4 regions of the Kitasatospora sp. NPDC088391 genome follow, and region 1 is predicted to be linked to each of the others. Evidence: riboswitches for the same ligand, from Rfam matches in the RefSeq annotation. Region 1 holds a riboswitch; each other region holds the start of a gene.
What was found. A riboswitch is a leader RNA that binds a small molecule or an ion and turns the genes downstream of it on or off. The one in region 1 is predicted to bind cyclic di-AMP.

Region 1 (4,741 bases):
GGCACCGTCGTGGCCGCCGACGTCCAGCTGTTCACCGAAACCGGCGAGTGCCCCGGCGAGGTCCTGGTCTTCGCGCAGGACGGCTACCTCGCATGGCTGGAGGTCTGCTCCTGGAGCGACGACATCGAGGTGAACCTCACCGCGGCACGCCGCTGGCTGCGGCCGCCGTCCTGAACCCGAGCCGATCACCGGCCGGGAACACGAGCACTCGTGCCAGGACGACGCCGAGCGGAGCCACGGGCGGAGGGCTACGAATCGCCGGGCGATCCGCCGGAGAGCGGTTTTCTGGAGGAACAGGCGTTCCGCCCCACGCCGGAGGCGATCCGGCGGGTCTGGGCGGGCTCCGGTGGCGCTGTCGAATTCGCGCCTTTCGGCAGCGGGTCGGGCTGCTGCACGGTCGCCTGTTCGGCGGAGGGGAATCCGGAGAGCATTTTCTTCCGGGGTCCTCCGGGGACCGGTACTCCGACCGCCGTTCTTGACCGCTGTTCCGGAAGACCGAGTTGATGGCGGGGCGACGGCGGGGTCTTCCAGGTTCGGCCCCTTCTGTCGCTCAGGAACGGCCCGGGTCCTCGGCGACAGGAGGGGTCTTCGCCGGGGTCGCCCGATCCGCCTCGACGGACCTGGCCGCCTCGGCCGCCTCGGCCGCCTCCCGGAAGGTGACGACCGCCTCGCCGTTCTCCCGCGCCCACGCGGTGAGCATCCTGATGGGCTCCTCCAGGGTTCGCCCGAGATCGGTCAGGCCGTACTCCACCCGCGGCGGCGCCTCGGCGTACGCGTGCCGTTCGACCAGCCCGTTGGCCTGGAGCCGACGCAACGTCTGGGTCAGGACCTTGCGCGAAATGCCACCGCTCAGCTCGACCAACTCGCCGTGGCGCAAAGGGCCGTCGGTCAGTGCGAAGAGCGTGACCATGGACCACTTGCTGGCGATGATCTCCATGGCCAGGAGAGCGGGACAGTCGGCGAGGAAGGCGATTCCGGGTCGCAGGCTCATGCCCCGAAGGTTACCTGGAGGTACCTGACGGCCCCCTATCGTCATTGAGGTGCGCACGCCCCTTGTTCGCCTCTCGCACGATTGAGGTTCCAGCCATGTTCGTCTCCCTCGCCGTCGTCACCGTGTTCATGTCGGCGCTCCTCCTGGTATCGGCCGGGGCCAAGTCGCTGAGGACGCGTCACATCACCGAGCAGATGTCCACCCTCGGAGTCCCGCGGCGCATGATGGCTTTCCTGATCTGCGCCCAGATCGCGGGCGCGGCCGGTGCGATCGCCGGACTCCGGTGGGGGCCCGTCGGAATCGCCGCCGCGATCGGCCTGACGCTCTATTTCGCCGGTGCGGTCGCCTTCCACCTGCGCGTCGGCGACCGCAAGGGCGCGTCCCCGGCGGTGGTCCTCGCCCTGGCCTCCGTGGCCCTGATCGTGCTGCGTGCGGCCACCCTCTGACGGCGGACGGCCGGTGGCCGTGGGTCACAACGTCGACCCTTGGCCCGGGACGAGAGCCGAAGACTGTCCGCAGCCCTGCTCGCAGCGGCCGCTGGCAGCGACAAGCGGCCCGGGGCCATGAAGATCACGATCTGCGGTCGGAGCACTGGCGCACCGCCCTGGTCGGCGGTCCGGGGGAGCGGGGAGCAGGGGAGCGGGCCGATAATTGTCTTATACACGTCGGGAAGCTAGCCTGCTCCAACGCCCGCCGAGCCGTGGGCACCGCCGCCGGGACGCCGAGTCCCGTCCACCCGGCAGCGGCAGACCGAGAGAGTGAGCGGACGGGAGCGGGGGAACCAGGTCAGTACGCCCGGCCCCCGCGTGCCCGTGGGTGGTCGCGGCTCGGGGTGAAGCCGTTCCACGGACGGCCGGGCCACTCGCGCGGCCCGAACCCGACAGCTCACCTCGCAGGCGTCGCCGAGGACCCCCACCATGCGCCTTCCTGCCACGACCGCCAGGGTCGCCGCCGCGACCGCCGTGACCGGCCTGGCCGTCGCCACGTTCGCCCTGACCGGCCCCGACACCGCCGACGCCGCCGGGCAGCACCGCCCGGCCAAGCACCGCGGCTGGGCGACCGCCGCGCCGTCCGCCACCGGCGCCCCGCTGCCGACGACCCCGGCGGCCCCGTCCGCGACGCCGACCGTCCCGCCGGGCGCCCCGAGCCCGACCGCGGCCGCCACCACGGCGGCGCCCGACCCGACGCCGACCGCGACCCCGCTGCCGACCGGTTCGCCGTTCGTGAGCCCGACGCCCACCGCCCGGCCCACCGCCTCGCCCACCTCGCCCGCGCCGACCGGCACCGCGCCGACCTGGCAGGACGACTTCGATTCCGCCTCGGTGCCGCTCGGCAGTTGGACCGGCTGCCGCGCCGACGGGCCGCTGCAGACCAGCCACTGCACCGGGCTGCCGGCCGCGGTGGACGCCAAGTGGTGGGCGTACCCGTCCGGTTGGCAGGACACCTCGAAGAACGGCACGTACGACCCGGCCCGGACGCTGTCGATCGCCGACGGGCAGCTGAACATCCACCTCAACCGGGACGCCGCCGGCACCTGGGTGGCCGCTCCCACGCCGAAGCTGCCGCAGAACACCACCTACGGCACCTACGAGGTCACCTGGAAGGCGACCTGCGCGACCGGGTACAAGGTGGCGTGGCTGCTCTGGCCGGACTCCTACACCTGGCCGCGCGACGGTGAGGTCGACTTCCCCGAGGGCGACCTGTGCGGCGACGTCGGCGCGTTCGTGCACCGCCAGGGCGCGACGTCCGGCGGCGACCAGGACGCGTACGACACCGGTGTCCCGGTGGCCGGGGCCCGGCACGTCAGCCGGATCGAGTGGCAGGCGAACGACCTGAAGTTCTACCTGGACGGCAAGCTGGTCGGCCACTCCACCTCGCGGGTGCCGAACACCCCGATGCACTGGGTGCTGCAGTCCGAGACCTCACTCGGCGGCGCCGCCCCGGCGGTCGGCTCCTCGGCCGACATCGCGATCGACTCGGTCCGTTTCTGGAAGGCGGGTTAGGCCCACCGGAGGCGGGTCGCGGTCCGGACGAGGTCGGCGACGGCCCCCGAGCGGCTGTGCGGGGGCCAGGCGATCACGGTGGTGACCTGCGGGGCGTCCAGGAGGGGGACGGCGGCGAGGCCGCCGTGCAGGTGGGTGCGGGACGACTCCGGCGAGACCGCGCAGGCCCGGCCGAGGGCGACGAGCTGGAGCAGCTGCGCGTGGTCGCGGACCTCCGGGCCGGGGCCGGGCGGGTAGCTGCCGTCGGGGCGGGGCCAGCGGGGCAGCGGCAGGCCCGGAAGGTCGGCGAGGTCGGCCATCCGCAGCCGGGGCCGGGCGGTGAGCGGGTGCCCGGCGGGCAGGATCGCCACCTGGCCCTCCGTGCCGAGTTCCTCGGCGCGGAGTCCGGCCGCCGGGTCGAACGGCCGGTGCAGCAGCGCCACGTCGGCCCGGCCCTCGCGCAGCAGCCGCTCCTGCTCGCCCGGGCCGCACAGGATGACGTCGACGGGGACCGCGCCGGGTTCGGCGGCGTACGCGGCGAGCAGCCCCGCCAGCAGTTCGCTGGACGCGCTCGCCTTGGTGACCAGGACCAGGCCGGGACCGCCGGTCGCGGAGCGGGCGGCGCGCCTGGTCCGCCGCTCGGCGGCGTCGACCGCGTCGAGCGCCGCCCGGCCCTCGGCCAGCAGCACCGACCCGGCCCCGGTCAGCGTGACGGTGCGGCCCGTCCGGTCGAACAGCGCGGCCCCGAGCCGTCGTTCGAGCTGCTGGATCGCCCGCGACAGCGGCGGCTGCGAGATCCCGAGCCGTTGCGCGGCCCGCCCGAAGTGCAACTCCTCGGCGACGGCGACGAAGTAGCGCAGCTCCCGGGTCTCCATCCGACCACGGTACCCCGCACCGATACCCCGACGGTATCGGTGCCCACCCGATCGGTCTTGGACGCCCCGCAGCGGCCGGGGGCAGCATGATCCCCATGAGCGAGCGAACGATTGCGCTGGTCACCGGCGCGAACAAGGGCATCGGCCACGAGATCGCCGCGGGCCTGGGCGCCCTCGGCTGGAGCATCGGCGTCGGCGCGCGCGACGACCGGCGCCGCGCGGACGCGGTGGAGCGGCTGCGCGCGGCCGGGATCGACGCCTTCGGCGTGCCGCTGGACGTCACCGACGACGCGAGCGCGGCCGCCGCCGCCCGGCTGGTCGAGGACCGGGCCGGGGGCCTCGACGTGCTGGTCAACAACGCGGCCGTCGCCGGGGAGATGCCGCAGCAGCCCACCGGCGTCGACCCCGCCACCGTCCGGGCGGTCGTGGAGACCAACGTGATCGGCGTCATCCGGGTCACCAACGCGATGCTGCCGCTGCTGCGCCGCTCCGCCTCGCCCCGGATCGTCAACATGTCGAGCAGTGTCGGCTCGCTGGCCCGGCAGTCGGGGCCCGACCCGGACCGGACGGCGGGCCCGGTGGCCGTGGCGTACGCGCCGTCGAAGACCTTCCTGAACGCCGTGACGCTGCAGTACACCCGGGAGTTGAGCGGCACGAACATCCTGATCAACGCCTGCTGCCCCGGCTACGTGGCGACCGACCTCAACGGTTTCCGCGGCGTGCGCACCCCCGCCCAGGGCGCGGCGATCGCCGTCCGGCTGGCGACCCTGCCCGACGACGGCCCGACCGGCCGGTTCTTCGACGACGCCGGGATCGTGCCCTGGTGAGGCGGCTGCCGAGATGTGGTCGACTCCGTTGATCGGTCAGGGAGTCGACGGACGGGCCGGTGCCCG
Region 2 (4,741 bases), 350 kb from region 1:
AGGGACGCTCGGCCGCCCGGCTCTCCGCGCCCGCCGCCGAGACCGCGCTCGGTCCGATCGCCGCGACGCTGTCCGCCGCCGACCTCGCCGTGCTCAACCTGGAGAGCGCGATCACCGCCCGGGGCAAGCCCGAACCCAAGCTGTACAACTTCCGGACCGGCCCCGAGGCGCTGACCGCCCTCAAGGACGCCGGCGTCGACGTGGTCTCGCAGGCCAACAACCACGCCGTCGACTACGGCCCCGACGGCCTCGCCGACACCCTCGCCGCCAAGGCCGCCGCCCCGCTCGCGGTGATCGGCATCGGCAAGGACGCCAAGGAGGCGTACGCGCCGTACGTCACCACGGTGCGCGGCGTGAAGGTCGCGGTGCTGGCGGCCAGCCAGATCGAGGACCTCACCAACCAGAAGTGGCGGGCCGGCGACCGCAAGCCCGGCATCGCCTCCGCCCTCGACGAGGCCGCACTGGTGCGCGCCGTCACCGCCGCCAAGGCCCAGGCCCCGGTGGTCCTCGTCTACCTGCACTGGGGCGACGAGGGCAAGACCTGCCCGACCGCCGCCCAGACCAGGATCGCCAAGAAGGTCGCCGCCGCCGGCGCGACCGCCGTGGTCGGCACCCACGCCCACACCATGCTCGGCTCCGGCATGCTCGGGAACACCTACGTGGCGTACGGCTACGGCAACTTCCTCTGGTACGGCACCTCCGACTACACCGCCTCCGACGAGACCGGCGTCGCCACCCTCACCGTCACCCGCGAGGGCAAGGTCACCGGCGAGACCTTCACCCCCGCGCACATCGACGGCCGGGGCGTCCCCGTCCCGCAGACCGGGGACGCGGCGAAGGCCGCCCTGCAACGGCGGGACGGCCTGCGCGGCTGCACCGGACTGGCCGCCGTCCCCGGGTGACGGCGGCCGGTCCGCGAGGGCGTCAGCCCAGCTTCAGCACCTGGCCGGGCTTGATCAGGTCCGGGTCCTCGCCCACCAGCTGCTGGTTGGTCCGGTAGAGCTCGGACCAGCCGCCGTCCACCTGGTGGCTCTTGGCGATCCCGATCAGGGTGTCGCCCGGGCCCACCGTGTACGGCGCGGCGGGCGCGGGGGCGGTGCTCGGCTGCGCCGCGGCCTCCGCCGGGGCGGGGGCCGCGGGCTGGGACTGGGCCGGGGCCGCCGGGGCGGTGCTCGCCGGGGCGGCGGCCCCGGCGTCCGGGGACGGGGTGCCGGACGGCGCGTCGGACGGTGCGGCCGGGGTGCCGCCGTTCCCGGGGGCGTCCGTGCTCGGGGCCGTCGGGCTCGGCGTACCGGTCGGGTCGGTCGGGGCCACCGGCAGGCCGGGGAGCGCCGGGGCGCTCGGGTCGGCCGGGACGGTGGGGGAGACCGGCGCGGTCGGCGTGCCGGTCGGGTCGGTCGGGTCGGTCGGGGCCACCGGGGTGACCGGGGCGACCGGGACGATCGGCGACGGCGTGGCGGAGGGCGCGACCGGCTGAGGGTGCGTCAGCTGCATGTAGCGCTCGTACAGGCTCTGGTGGCCGGTCCAGAACCAGCCGCCGTTCTTCTCGTACCAGTACACCTTGTACACCGGGTCGTAGCCCGGCAGGCCGGAGAAGACCGGCGCGCCCGCCTTGCCCGGCACCGTGCCGTCCGCGGCCGTGTTCACGGCGGCGGCACCCCGGGCCCCGCGCAGCGAACCCGTCTCGTCCGCCGAGTCGTTGTCGTCCACCACGCCCGGCGCGGAGACCACGTCCAGGCCCGCGCCGTCGGCGCAGGCCGACCAGGGCGACGGGCCCTCGGTGGCGAGGATGCGCTCGGCGACGGCGATCTGCTGGCTGCGGCTGGCCGTGCTCGGCAGCGGCGCGTAGGACGTGCCGCCGTAGTCGGCCCAGCGCTGCGCGTTGATCTGGAGGCCGCCGTACAGGCCGTTGCCCTGGTCCGCGCCCCAGTTGCCGCCGCTTTCGCAGTCGGCGACCCGGTCCCAGACCGCGCTGGGCGCGGCGTGCGCGCCGGTGGCCGCGAGCAGCGGCAGGGCGATGCCGATACCGGCCACGCCGGCCGCGGCGATCGCGCGCTCGGCCGCCTTCTCCGCCTGGCTCTGCCGGCGGTGGCGCCCCGAACCCGTGAAGAGCATGCGAGATCCTCTCCGTACGCCTGCGAGGTGAGCTGTCGGGTTCGGACCGGGAGGGAGGTCCGGCCGCCGCGCGCCGGACGGAACCGGTGCGGACGACTTCACCCCGAGCCGCGGGGACGGCAACAAACCTGGTTCCCCCACCCCTGTCCAAGGGTTGTGGTGGTCGACCCGGCAGCACGGTGGACAGGGCTCGGCGTGTCCGCGCGCGGGGCCCGACGGTGCGGGCTGGGAGGAACCCTATTCACTCGAACGCGTCAATCACAAGCGCGTCGCGCTGACATCACGCAACCGTCACGCCCTGGCCCGGCCGGTGTGTGAACGACCTGTTGACGCCTCGTCGGCACGGAGCCGCGCCACGGGTCCGACCCGAAACGGTGAACTTCCCGGACGGCGTGACCGGGGCCGACGGCCGGGGAAGAGAATCGGAGGGAGCGGAGCAGCGGAGGTGCGCGATGAGTGCGGCAGCCCACGTCCCCCGGGACTACCACGTCGCCGACCCGGAGCAGGCCCTGAAGTACGCGGTCCAGCACGTCGCCTGGGACCGTACGGAGCTCGTCGAGGGGGTCATCACCCCTGTGTCGGTGTCCTGGGCGCGCGGGAGCGCCGTCGAGGCGGTGCGTCGGCAGATCGCGCCGCGGCTGGAGGAGTTGGGGCTGGTCTCCGGTTCGGGGAACCTCGACCTGCCCGGGAGTGAGAACTGGTTCATTCCCGATCTGGCGGTGGTTCCGGCCGAGTTGGCGGCGAAGACCGAAGGGGCACTCCTGCCGGACCAGACTCTGCTGGTGGTCGAGGTCACCTCGCCGTCGAACGGGGAGACCGACCGGACGGTCAAGCGGCGGCGGTACGGCCAGTACGGAGCACCGGTCTACCTGCTGGTGGATCGCCAGTTGCGGGAGTGCACCGTCTTCTCCGGGCCCGGGCGGCTGGGGTACGAGGAGGTCGACGGGCCGCATCCGTTCGGGCGGGGTGTCCGGTTGCCCGCGCCGTTCGACCTGGAGATCGACACCGGCCGGTTCTGAGGTGCGGGGCTCAGGTGGTCGTGCCGGCGTCGGTGGGTTCGCGGGACGCGGTGGGGCTGGGCGCGGCCGTCGGACAACCAGGTCGGAGCTGGTGCGGTGGACGATTTCGGCGTGCTGGCAGACTTGCGCACTCGACGGTTGTACGAACTGTGGAGGTTGTTGTGCGCGTGGTGAGACCGCCGGCCGTGATCGTGCTGGTCGGGATCGGGCTGTCGGGCCTGACGGCCTGCGGGTCCGGAGGGAAGCCGGACAAGAGCGCTGCCCCGGCGGCCCCGGCGTCCGCCGCGGTCGCGCTGCAGGACCTGTCGGCGGGGGAGATCGTGGCCCGGACGCGGGCCGCCGGTGAGCAGTTGATGAGCACGACGTACACGGTTTCCATGCCGGGGCACCCCGAGGGTGCGCTCACCGGTACGTTCGCCGGGGACAGCGCCCGGGGCTGCGCGGGTAGTTACCGCAGCGAGGGCAAGGGCTCGGCAGAGATCCTCCGGGCCGGTGCGGAGGTGTGGCTGAAGCCCGACGCGGACCTGGTGAAGGCGGCCCCGCAGACCGCCCCCGCGGCGGCGGCCGGCAAGTGGCTCCGGCTCCCGGCGGACAACTACAACAACCCCAAGAGCTTCGTCTCCTTCTGCGACCTCGGCATGGCGGTCCAGAAGCAGGTCGGCCTGAACACCGACGGCACCGCCGGCCGGGACCTCGCCAAGGCGGGCACCCGGCAGGTCGGCGGGGTCGCGGCCGTCCTCGTGACGATGACCGACGAGGACGGCACACCGGTGACGTACGCCATCGCTGCCGAGGGCAGCCCGCGGGTGCTGTCCGCGGACAGCGGGGCGGGGCGGATGGTGCTCACCTTCACCGGCTTCGACCAGAAGGTCGAAGCCGCCGCGCCGCCCGCGGACCAGGTCTTCAAGGGCTGACCGGGGGGCGCGCGCCCGTGGTCAGGGGCGGCGGCTGTTGCGGCGGACCAGCCAGATCACCAGGGCGACCACCGCGACGACCACGACCACCAGGAGGATCAGGCCGATCAGGCCGCCCTTGGACTTCTTCTTCTTTTTCTTGTCCTTGCTCTTGGCGAGGTGGACCGGGGCCTGCTCCCGCTGCCCGGTGCTGCCCTGGGCCTGGGCGCCCGCCGCCGGGGCCTGCTGGCCGGTGCCGGCGGCGACCGCGGCCGTGACCGTGGTGGGGCGCGCTGCGGCCGCGGCCGGGCCGGCGGCCAGGGCGGTGGTGCCGCCCGCCAGGGTCAGGGCGAGCAGTACTGCGGCCAGACGTGTTCTCATCGGTTCGACCCCGTTCCCGCCGGCCCACGCGGCCCGCGACCGGTTCACTGTGACAGCGGTCGGATGCCCCGGGACAGGGGAAGGATGCCGTCCGTTCCCGGACTGTGACGGTGTAACGGGAGTGCGCCGAGGGCGCGACGGTGCCGTGCGCCGACGGTGCGTCAGACCGCTCGGGGGGAAGGGCGACCGGCCCGCGGGGCCGCCGGAAAACGGGCATTGACGGCGTTGCGGATAAATCACGCGACAAGGGGTGGTCGGAGCTTCTAGCATCGCGGTGCTCGATGTGACCAGTGGTGTACGGAGGTTGTCCATGGCTGGGCTGGTGCCGGAGGT
Region 3 (4,741 bases), on a different contig from region 1:
TACGCGGCGAAGCTGGTGTCCCGGGTGCGCCGGGCGGACTTCACCGGCGTGCCGGACGCGGCCTACGCGCTGCCCGCCGAACTCACCGCGGAGTCGGCGGGGGAGCTGCTGCTGGCGGTCGCGCAGCGCGCCCACGACCGGGGCGTGGACGTGGACGCGGCGCTGCGGGCGGCGGCCCGGCGCTACCGGTCGGCGGTCCGGGCGGCCGAAGGTCTGTCGGACGCGGGCTGACGGCCGGTCAGCCCGCCAGCGGGACGTCCTGGACGGGGCGGCGCTGGAGCGGCACGACGACCTCGCCGATCGCCTCGCCGACCAGGGCGAGCAGTTCGGCCAGCGGGTCGAGGTGGCGGGGCAGGTCGGCGAGCTGGACGATCCGCTCGCCGTCCGGCCCGGTCACCGCGAACAGGTCGATCGGGCCGAGGTGCTTGACGGCGGTGTCCACCAGGGCGGCGATGTCCGCGGGGTGGTGGATGTCGCCGGAGACGCCGACCACCGGGCAGCCGGGGCGGTCGAGTTCGGCGGCGAGGTCCTCGGCGGCACCGGGGCGCACGTCGGCGATCAGCAGACCGGCGGCGCCGGCGGCGGAGAACCTGCGGGCCAGGTCGGCCCCCGATCCTCCGTCGAGCACCGCGATGACCACCACTGCACCGGCTACTCGCATTGGTCTGCTCCCTTCACAGAGCGAACCCGTGGGCAGCCCGCACGCCACCCACTGTGGTTATCGGAGGATCGTAGGCGCGCCCCGACGCTCCGCAACAGGGAATACCCACCAGGTGACCAGACTCACGCGGCGGCGCTTCCCGATACGGTCAAGACATGCCAGACCAGCCCCATGACACCCGTCCGCCACTCTTCACCTGGGAGTTCGCCGCCGACCCGTACCCGGCGTACGCCTGGCTGCGGGAGTACGCCCCGGTGCACCGCACCACCCTGCCGAGCGGGGTCGACGCCTGGCTGGTCACCCGGTACGCGGACGCCCGGCAGGCGCTCGCGGACGCCCGGCTCTCCAAGAACCCGGCGCACCACAGCGAGCAGGCGCACCGCACCGGCCGGGTCGGCATCCCGGGGGAGCGGCAGGCCGACCTGATGACCCACCTGCTGAACATCGACCCGCCGGACCACACCCGGCTGCGCCGCCTGGTGTCGAAGGCGTTCACCCCGCGCCGGGTCGCCGAGTTCGAACCGCGGGTGCAGCAGCTCACCGACCGGCTGATCGACTCCTTCGCCGGGCGCGGCGAGGCCGACCTGATCCACGAGTTCGCCTTCCCGCTCCCCATCTACGCGATCTGCGACCTGCTCGGCGTGCCGCCGGAGGACCAGGACGACCTGCGCGACTGGGCGGGCATGATGATCCGACACACGGGCGGGAAGCGCGGCGGGGTCGGCCGCGCGGTCAAGCAGATCCGTGGCTACCTGGCCGACCTGATCCACCGCAAGCGGGCCGACCTCGGCGACGACCTGATCTCCGGCCTGATCCGGGCGAGCGACCACGGCGAGCACCTGACCGAGAACGAGGCCGCGGCGATGGCCTTCATCCTCTTGTTCGCCGGCTTCGAAACGACTATTAATCTCATCGGCAACGGCATGTACGCGCTTCTGCGGAACCCGGGGCAGCGCACCCTGCTCCAGGAGTCGCTGGGGCGCGGCGAGTCGGCCCTGCTGGAGACCGGCGTCGAGGAACTGCTGCGCTACGACGGCCCGGTGGAGCTGGCCACCTGGCGGTTCGCCACCGCGCCGCTGAGCATCGGCGGGGTCGAGATCCCGGTCGGCGACCCGGTGCTGGTGGTGCTGGCCGCGGCGGACCGCGACCCGGCGAGGTTCGCGGCCGAGAACACCCTCGACCTGGCGCGTTCGGACAATCCGCACCTCGGTTTCGGACACGGCATCCATTACTGCATCGGCGCCCCGCTGGCCCGGCTGGAGGGGCAGCGGGCGATCGGCAGCCTCCTGACCAGGCTGCCGGACCTCCGGTTGGCGGCGGATCCGGCCGAGCTGCGCTGGCGGGGCGGACTGATCATGCGCGGGTTGCGCGACCTCCCGGTCTCCTTCGCGCCCCGCTGACGCCGTTTCAGCGGCCCCAGGCCGCCGCCCCCTTGGGTCGGCGGCGCGTCCGGCCGGGGCGCATTCCGCATCCGCACCATGGACAAACCCGGACATATGAGGATGTTTTGTGCACGAGAAGTGAGGGTGCGTAATTTCGGCGTGATTGCGGTGATATGAGCTTGTGATCCCCCGTCAGCTCTGCCTAGTCTCCGAACTGCCCGCAGCCGTGGGCCCCGAACGCGGCACGCCGAGTCCTGTCCGCCGCGTCCCCGGGCCACCGAACAGGTACCGGACAGGAGTGGGGGAACCAGTGTGAACGCCGTCGTCCCAACGGCTTGGGGTGAAGCCGCCGGGGAGCGGACGCGACCGCGTCCGGTCCCGCCGGCGGCCGGGCCAGCCTCCCGGTCCGAACCCGACAGCTCACCCCGCAGGCGTGCGGAGAGGAAGTCCCGTGCTGTTCTCCTCCAACGGTCGCCACCGCCGTAGTACCAAGGCCGAGAAGTTCGTCGCCGCCGCCGGCGTCGCTTCGATCGGCCTGGCCCTGCCCCTGCTCGCCGCCACCCAGGCGGCAGCCGCACCGAGCGACGTCTGGGACCGGGTGGCCCAGTGCGAGAGCGGCGGCGACTGGAACATCAACACCGGAAACGGGTTCTACGGCGGCCTGCAGTTCACCTCCTCCACCTGGCGCTCCTTCGGTGGCGCCCAGTACGCGCCCCGCGCCGACCAGGCCGGCCGCGCCCAGCAGATCGCGGTGGCCGAACGGGTGCTCGCCGCGCAGGGCCCCGGCGCCTGGCCGGTCTGCTCCAAGCGCGCCGGCCTCGTCAGGGGCGGCGCCCCCGCCGACGCCGCCTCCCGCGCGCAGGAGCGCCCGGCCGCCCCGCGGCCCGCCAAGCCCGCCGCGCCCGCCAGGCCCGCCGCCGCCGAGCCGGCCGCGCCCGCCCCCGCGCAGACGCCCGCGCCGCAGGCCGCCGCCCCGCAGGCCGCGCCCGCCGGTGGCGGCTACACCGTCCAGGACGGCGACACGCTCTCCGGGATCGCCACCGCGCGGAACCTGGCCGGCGGCTGGGAGTGGCTGTACGCGGCGAACCGCGCGGTGATCGGCGCCGACCCCGACCTGATCGAGCCCGGACAGCTGCTCGCGCTCTGACCCCGCCGGCTCCCGGCTGACGCTCCGTCCACTCCGGGCGCGCGCGGCGCAGTTCGCGCCGCCCGGGGCGGCGGGGCGGTCGGCATTCAGGTGAACTACCGGTGAGTAGCCGGGCCACACCGTGAGACGGGGCCCGGCCGGACGTGGCCGGGGAGCGGTGTGCGGCTAGGCTCAGGTCGTAACGACCACACATCCGCTTCCGCTAGGAGATGCCTCGTGCCGTCCATTGATGTCGTCGTAGCCCGTGAGATCCTCGACTCCCGCGGCAACCCCACGGTCGAGGTCGAGGTCGGTCTCGACGACGGCAGCACCGGTCGCGCGGCCGTCCCGTCGGGTGCCTCCACCGGCGCCTTCGAGGCCCTGGAGCTCCGCGACGGCGACAAGAACCGCTACTTCGGCAAGGGCGTCGAGAAGGCCGTCCTCGCCGTGATCGAGCAGATCGGCCCCGAGCTGGTCGGCTACGACGCCACCGAGCAGCGCCTCATCGACCAGGCCATGCTCGACCTGGACGCCACCCCGGACAAGTCCTCGCTCGGCGCCAACGCCATCCTCGGCGTCTCGCTCGCCGTGGCGCACGCCGCCTCCGAGGCCAGCGACCTGCCGCTGTTCCGCTACCTGGGCGGCCCGAACGCCCACGTGCTGCCCGTCCCGATGATGAACATCCTCAACGGCGGCTCGCACGCGGACTCCAACGTCGACATCCAGGAGTTCATGATCGCCCCGATCGGCGCGGAGTCCTTCTCCGAGGCCGTCCGCTGGGGCGTCGAGGTCTACCACACGCTCAAGGGCGTGCTGAAGGAGCGCGGCCTCTCCACCGGCCTGGGCGACGAGGGCGGCTTCGCCCCGAACCTGGACTCCAACCGCGAGGCCCTCGACCTCATCACCGAGGCGATCAAGAAGGCCGGCTACACCCCGGGCAAGGACGTCGCGCTCGCCCTGGACGTCGCCGCCTCCGAGTTCTTCAAGGACGGCGCCTACCGGTTCGAGGGCAAGGCGCTCTCCTCCGCCGACCTGATCGCGTACTACGCCGAGCTGGTCGCCGACTACCCGCTGGTCTCCATCGAGGACCCGCTGGACGAGTCGGACTGGGACGGCTGGAAGGCCATCACCGACGCGATCGGCGACAAGGTCCAGCTGGTCGGCGACGACCTGTTCGTCACCAACCCGGAGCGCCTGCGCAAGGGCATCGAGACCGGCACCGCCAACGCGCTGCTGGTCAAGGTCAACCAGATCGGCTCGCTCACCGAGACCCTGGACGCCGTCGAGCTGGCCCAGCGCAACGGCTACCGCTGCATGATGTCGCACCGCTCCGGCGAGACCGAGGACGTCACCATCGCCGACCTCGCCGTCGCCACCAACTGCGGCCAGATCAAGACCGGCGCCCCGGCCCGCTCCGAGCGCGTCGCCAAGTACAACCAGCTGCTGCGCATCGAGGAGATCCTCGACGACGCCGCCGAGTACGCGGGCCGTTCCTCCTTCCCGCGCTTCAAGGGCTGAACAACCGCTTGATGTGACCGGTGCCCCGGCCCCCACCGCGTAGGGTGGGGCCGG
Region 4 (4,741 bases), on a different contig from region 1:
CCGGCTGCGGCTGAGCGTGACGGCCTCGCCGTCGAGCTGGTGCTTGAGGGTGGCCACCGCGTAGTCGGACTGGCCGGCGGCGTCGATCAGGAAGCCGTCGAAGACGGTGCCCTTGTCGCGGCCGAGCGCGTGCACGGCGATGCCGCCGGCGGCGTTGCCGTGCAGCACCGAGGCGCTGTAGTCGAAGTCGTTCAGGTAGGCGCCGTGCTCGATGCCCCAGCCCCCGTTGTGGTAGGCCACGAAGCGGCTGACGGTGTGGTGGTGCTCGGCGTTGAGCCAGACGAAGATGCCGTTCTCGAGGTTGTTGTGGGCCAGGCAGTTCTCGAAGGTCCAGACGCCCTCGCTGGTCTCCGGCCACTCGTAGCCGGAGGCGCCGGTGGCGCCCTGGACGCCGACGGCCACGCAGTCCCGGGCCGAGGAGCCGGTGCCCGCGCCGAGGCTGAAGCCGGTCAGCCGGTAGCCGCGCGGGTTGGGCTCGTAAACGGTGCGGGAGGCGACGCAGCCCTGGTAGGCGATGTCGTTGGACGGGCCCTGCGGGGTGCGGGTGTCGATCGGCCCGTCCCACCAGTAGGCGTCCTCCCAGGTCTGGTGGGAGATGCAGCCGCGGAAGGTGATGCCGTGCGCGGCGTGCGGCACGAAGGCGTGGCTGCCGGTGTCGCGGACCACCACGCCCTCGACCTCGGTGCCGCGCGAGCTGTCCAGCAGCATGTGGAAGTGCAGCCCGTAGCGGCCGAGCACCGGCTCGGTGACGGGCTTGCCGTTCCAGCTGTCCTTGCCGTTGGCGCGCGGGCCCATCCAGCGGATCGCGGTGTGCCGGACGTCGGCGGGGCGGCTGGAGGTGAGGTGGACGTGCGCCCGGCCCTGCTCGGTGCCCTCGACCCGGACGTTGCGGGTCAGGTTGAGCACCTCGGCGCCGAAGGCGGGGCCGCCGCCGACCGCGACCCGGGGGTGGGCGTACTTGAGCGGGGCGGTGAGCGTGACGGTGGTGCCGTCCACCCGCTGGACCGTCACCAGGTCGTAGGAGGTGGAGAAGCCGTCGGTGTCGGGCGCGGCGGTCGGGGTGACGGCGAGTTCGTCGCCGGGCTGCCAGCCGTCCGGGGCGGCGGCGAGCTTCAGCGTGACGTCGCCGGCCCGCAGGTCGGCGGCGGCCCGGACCCAGGCGGTGCGGGGGGCGCCGTCCAGCCGCAGGTAGCCCCGGCCGGTGACCCACAGGCCGGTGTCGCTGTCGACGACCGTCATGCCGCCGCCCTTGAAGCGGCGTTCGTCGACGTCCGGGAAGAGCAGGGTGTGGGCGTGGGCGTCGTCGGGGGCGAGCGCCAGGGTGCCGCGCACCTCGACGTTGCCGGAGCTGGCCAGGGTGAGCGAGCGGTCCTTGGCGAAGACCAGCGAGCCGGTGGCCTCAACCAGCAGCGAGCCGACCCGGGCGTCGGTGTCGAGCAGCACCTTGTCGGTGATCCGCACCGCGCTGCCCGGGGCCGGGACCTTGCCGCCCCAGCCCTTGGCGTCGGACCACTTGCGGCCGCCCTGGTCGACCGGCGGGGGCGGCTCGGTGGGCTGCGGGCTCGCGGAGGCGGGCGGCGGGGCGGCGGTGCCGTGCTGGTGGCCGGTCGGCGGGCCGCCGGGGTGGGGCCGGCCGGCGGCGGTCTCGTCGGCCCCGGCGAGCGACTGCCGCAGCACCGCCCCGCCGCCGACCGCCGTCACCGCCCCGACCGCCAGCCAGGTGAGCATCCGCCGCCGCTCGACCACCGGCCGCCGGTGCCGGCGGGGCGCCTGCTGTTCGTTGTCGCGCTGGTCCACGATCGCCGCCCTCCCGGGGCGCTGGGAACTCCGACTCGTCCGGGGGCAGCATAGGCAGAATCCCGGCCGGGAAGCGGCGTCTTCCGTTTCGCTTAAGCATCCTGACGTACCGTCAGTCTCCCGTTCGACACCCCGGTCCGGGCGGCCGGGCGGTGGCGGCGCCGGGCGGGCGGCGGCGCGGGCGGGGCGCGCCCGGGGCGCATTCGGGCGCGTGGGAATGCGGTGGGCGGAATTCGGACGTCCTCGGCCGGGCCGCCCCGGTGGCACCACCCGGGCCGGACAAAGCGAACCAAGTGCCCGAATCAGCCGGAGCAAAACCCATCGAAACCGAATATCGACCCACCGATTCTCATAATCACCCAAAACGGGCACAAGATCACCAATTGCCTGACGCCCGGCCAGCTCCCTTCGCAGATCTGCGAGTTCGGCGGGAATTCCTTGATCGTGAATTCCGCGCGCCGTGACGGTCGTCACAGGCATTTGCGAATTCCCTTTCCACCTGCTTAATCTCCTGCCCACGTTCGTGGACACACGGACCCAGCCCTCCCGGAACGCCGAGTCCTGCCGCCGGGTGGGTCGGCTCATGCGAAACGCACCGCGGCAGGGGCGGGGGAACCAGGTAGGTCGCCCGGGGACGGTCCAACGGACCGGCCCGGGGCTAGGGGTGAAGCCGTGCGCACCTGCGGGTGCCGCGCGGCCGGGCTGCTCCGGCCCGAATCCGACAGCTCACCTCGCAGGCGTGGGAGAGGAACGCTTCTTCATGCTGCCCATCAGTGCCAAGCGCGCCCGCCGCCTGATCGCGACCACCGGTGTGGTCGGCATCGGCCTCACCGTTCCCTGCCTGACCGCCAACACCGCCTCCGCCGCCTCCGTCTCCACCTGGGACAAGGTCGCGCAGTGCGAGTCCAGCGGCGACTGGTCGATCAACACCGGCAACGGCTTCTACGGCGGCCTGCAGTTCACCGCCTCCACCTGGTCCGAGTTCGGCGGCACCGCGTACGCCTCGCGCGCCGACCTGGCCTCCAAGGACCAGCAGATCACCGTCGCCGAGAAGGTGCTCGCCTCGCAGGGCCCCGGCGCCTGGCCGGTGTGCTCGATCCAGGCCGGCCTGACCAAGGGCGGCGGCGCCCCGCAGGTCGACGCCTCCGCCCCGAGCGGCACCAAGTCCTCGGGCACCCAGTCCTCGGGCGACGCCGCGAAGCCGCAGGCCCCGAAGTCCGAGACTCCGAAGTCGGGTTCCGGCTGGCAGCAGTCCCGGACCCAGAGCAAGCCGCAGGCCCAGCAGCAGCCCCAGCAGCAGGCCGCGAGCGCCTCGGCCGGCAGCTACACGGTGCAGGCCGGCGACTGGCTGTCCACCATCGCCCAGCGCGAGCACGTGGACGGCGGCTGGCAGGCGCTGTACGACCTGAACCGGTCCGTCCTCACCGAGGGCCCGGACATGATCTACCCGGGCCAGCAGCTGGCCCTCGGCAACGTCGCCGTCGCCGAGGCCCCGGCCCAGCAGTCGGCGCCCGCCACCAAGTCCCCGTCCTCGTCCTGGAACCGGGCCAAGTCCGCCCCGGGCACCTCCGCCGCGGCGAAGCCCGCCGCGCAGGAGACCAAGGCGTCCACCGGCACCGCCGTCAAGGCGACCGGCTCCAAGGCCGCGGCGATCGACTTCGCGCTCGGCAAGCTCGGCCAGGCCTACATCTACGGCGGCACCGGCAACGGCGGCTGGGACTGCTCGGGCCTGACCCAGGCCGCGTTCCGCCAGGCCGGCATCAGCCTGCCGCGGGTCGCCGCCGACCAGGCCGACTACGCGACCCGGGTCTCGCTGAACAACCTGCAGGCCGGCGACCTGCTGTTCTGGTCCAACAACGGCTCCAACTCGGGCGTCTACCACGTGGCGATCTACCTGGGCGACGGCAAGTACGTCGAGGCCGCGAACCCGCGCTCCGGCGTCCGCACCGAGACGATCGCCAACTGGGCGCCGGACTTCGCCGGCCGCGTCTGACCCCTCGCCCGGCCGCGCCCGACCCTTCGTCGGCGCACGGCACCCCCCCGTGGCACCGCTGCCCCCGGAGACCCTGGTCGGCTCCGGGGGCAGCGGCCTATGCTCGGCCGGACGACCCGCCGGGCCCGAGCCCGTCCGGCGGCGGCCCGACCCCGGAGCGCACCCATGGCGAAGCTGACCATCTCCCTCGACGCGGACCTCGCGCTGGAGGTGATGATGCGGGTCGGCGCGAGCAGCCCGCAGGACGCGGTCGAGCTGATCGTCCGCGACTACCTGGCCACCCGGGCCGGCACCGGGAACCCGCACCGGGGCGAGCGCTTCACCGGCCCCGCCGCGCCCGTCGAGGAGGGCTGAGCCCCGGGGCGCACCGGCGCGGCCGGCCCCGCATTACGGCGCAAGATCCTGAACTGTCAAGGAACTTACCGTCTAGTAAGTTTACTGGCGAGTACCTACCCTGGGCGGACCCCACCCACCCAAGGGAGTCCGCCATGGCCCACCCCCTCGCCCGCGCCGGGCGCGACGAGCAGCTGCGCGACCGGGCGCCCGTCGAGGTCTTACGGTCCGGCGGCCGGGTGGTCGAGGCCCGCACCGGCCCGCTGGTGCCGCCGCCCGCCCGCGGGAGCCTGGCCGACCTGCCGTTCCGCAACGCCGAACAGGCCCCGGACACCGTGGTGATGACCCGGCGTCAGGACGGCGGCCCCTGGCAGCACCTGACGGCCCGGCAGTTCGCCGAGGAGGTCGCGGCGGCCGCCCGCGGGCTGGTCGCGGTGGGCGTCCGGCCCGGCGACCGGGTGGTGCTGATGTCCCGGACCAGGTACGAGTGGACGCTGCTGGACTTCGCGGCCTGGGCGGCCGGCGCCGCCGTGGTGCCGGTCTACCCGAGCGCCTCGGTCGAGCAGGCCGAGTGGATCGTCCGGGACTCGGCGGCGGTGCTGGCGGTCGCGGAGGACG

Region 2: linked by a shared signal. The riboswitch ahead of ACIQBJ_RS00315 (transglycosylase family protein) and the one ahead of ACIQBJ_RS01795 (family 16 glycosylhydrolase) in region 1 are both predicted to bind cyclic di-AMP.
Region 3: linked by a shared signal. The riboswitch ahead of ACIQBJ_RS21645 (transglycosylase family protein) and the one ahead of ACIQBJ_RS01795 (family 16 glycosylhydrolase) in region 1 are both predicted to bind cyclic di-AMP.
Region 4: linked by a shared signal. The riboswitch ahead of ACIQBJ_RS19205 (transglycosylase family protein) and the one ahead of ACIQBJ_RS01795 (family 16 glycosylhydrolase) in region 1 are both predicted to bind cyclic di-AMP.

The regions. Positions count from the first base shown of each region.
Region 1 is NZ_JBIVNB010000001.1:422,593-427,333, reverse strand. It holds gene ACIQBJ_RS01810 (hypothetical protein) at 1-174, shown strand, start outside; gene ACIQBJ_RS01805 (winged helix-turn-helix transcriptional regulator) at 551-991, opposite strand; gene ACIQBJ_RS01800 (DoxX family protein) at 1,087-1,437, shown strand; cyclic di-AMP (ydaO/yuaA leader) riboswitch at 1,711-1,891, shown strand; gene ACIQBJ_RS01795 (family 16 glycosylhydrolase) at 1,909-2,994, shown strand; gene ACIQBJ_RS01790 (LysR family transcriptional regulator) at 2,991-3,848, opposite strand; gene ACIQBJ_RS01785 (SDR family NAD(P)-dependent oxidoreductase) at 3,944-4,675, shown strand; gene ACIQBJ_RS01780 (type 2 lanthipeptide synthetase LanM family protein) at 4,712-4,741, opposite strand, start outside.
Region 2 is NZ_JBIVNB010000001.1:71,618-76,358, reverse strand. It holds gene ACIQBJ_RS00320 (CapA family protein) at 1-902, shown strand, start outside; gene ACIQBJ_RS00315 (transglycosylase family protein) at 925-2,115, opposite strand; cyclic di-AMP (ydaO/yuaA leader) riboswitch at 2,119-2,287, opposite strand; gene ACIQBJ_RS00310 (Uma2 family endonuclease) at 2,568-3,134, shown strand; gene ACIQBJ_RS00305 (hypothetical protein) at 3,302-4,048, shown strand; gene ACIQBJ_RS00300 (hypothetical protein) at 4,070-4,408, opposite strand; gene ACIQBJ_RS00295 (MFS transporter) at 4,719-4,741, shown strand, end outside.
Region 3 is NZ_JBIVNB010000007.1:84,397-89,137, forward strand. It holds gene ACIQBJ_RS21630 (MazG family protein) at 1-231, shown strand, start outside; gene ACIQBJ_RS21635 (SDR family NAD(P)-dependent oxidoreductase) at 239-661, opposite strand; gene ACIQBJ_RS21640 (cytochrome P450) at 817-2,061, shown strand; cyclic di-AMP (ydaO/yuaA leader) riboswitch at 2,293-2,491, shown strand; gene ACIQBJ_RS21645 (transglycosylase family protein) at 2,495-3,190, shown strand; gene eno (phosphopyruvate hydratase) at 3,407-4,687, shown strand.
Region 4 is NZ_JBIVNB010000005.1:584,614-589,354, reverse strand. It holds gene ACIQBJ_RS19210 (hypothetical protein) at 1-1,797, opposite strand, end outside; cyclic di-AMP (ydaO/yuaA leader) riboswitch at 2,379-2,552, shown strand; gene ACIQBJ_RS19205 (transglycosylase family protein) at 2,558-3,790, shown strand; gene ACIQBJ_RS19200 (hypothetical protein) at 3,956-4,144, shown strand; gene ACIQBJ_RS19195 (AMP-dependent synthetase/ligase) at 4,279-4,741, shown strand, end outside.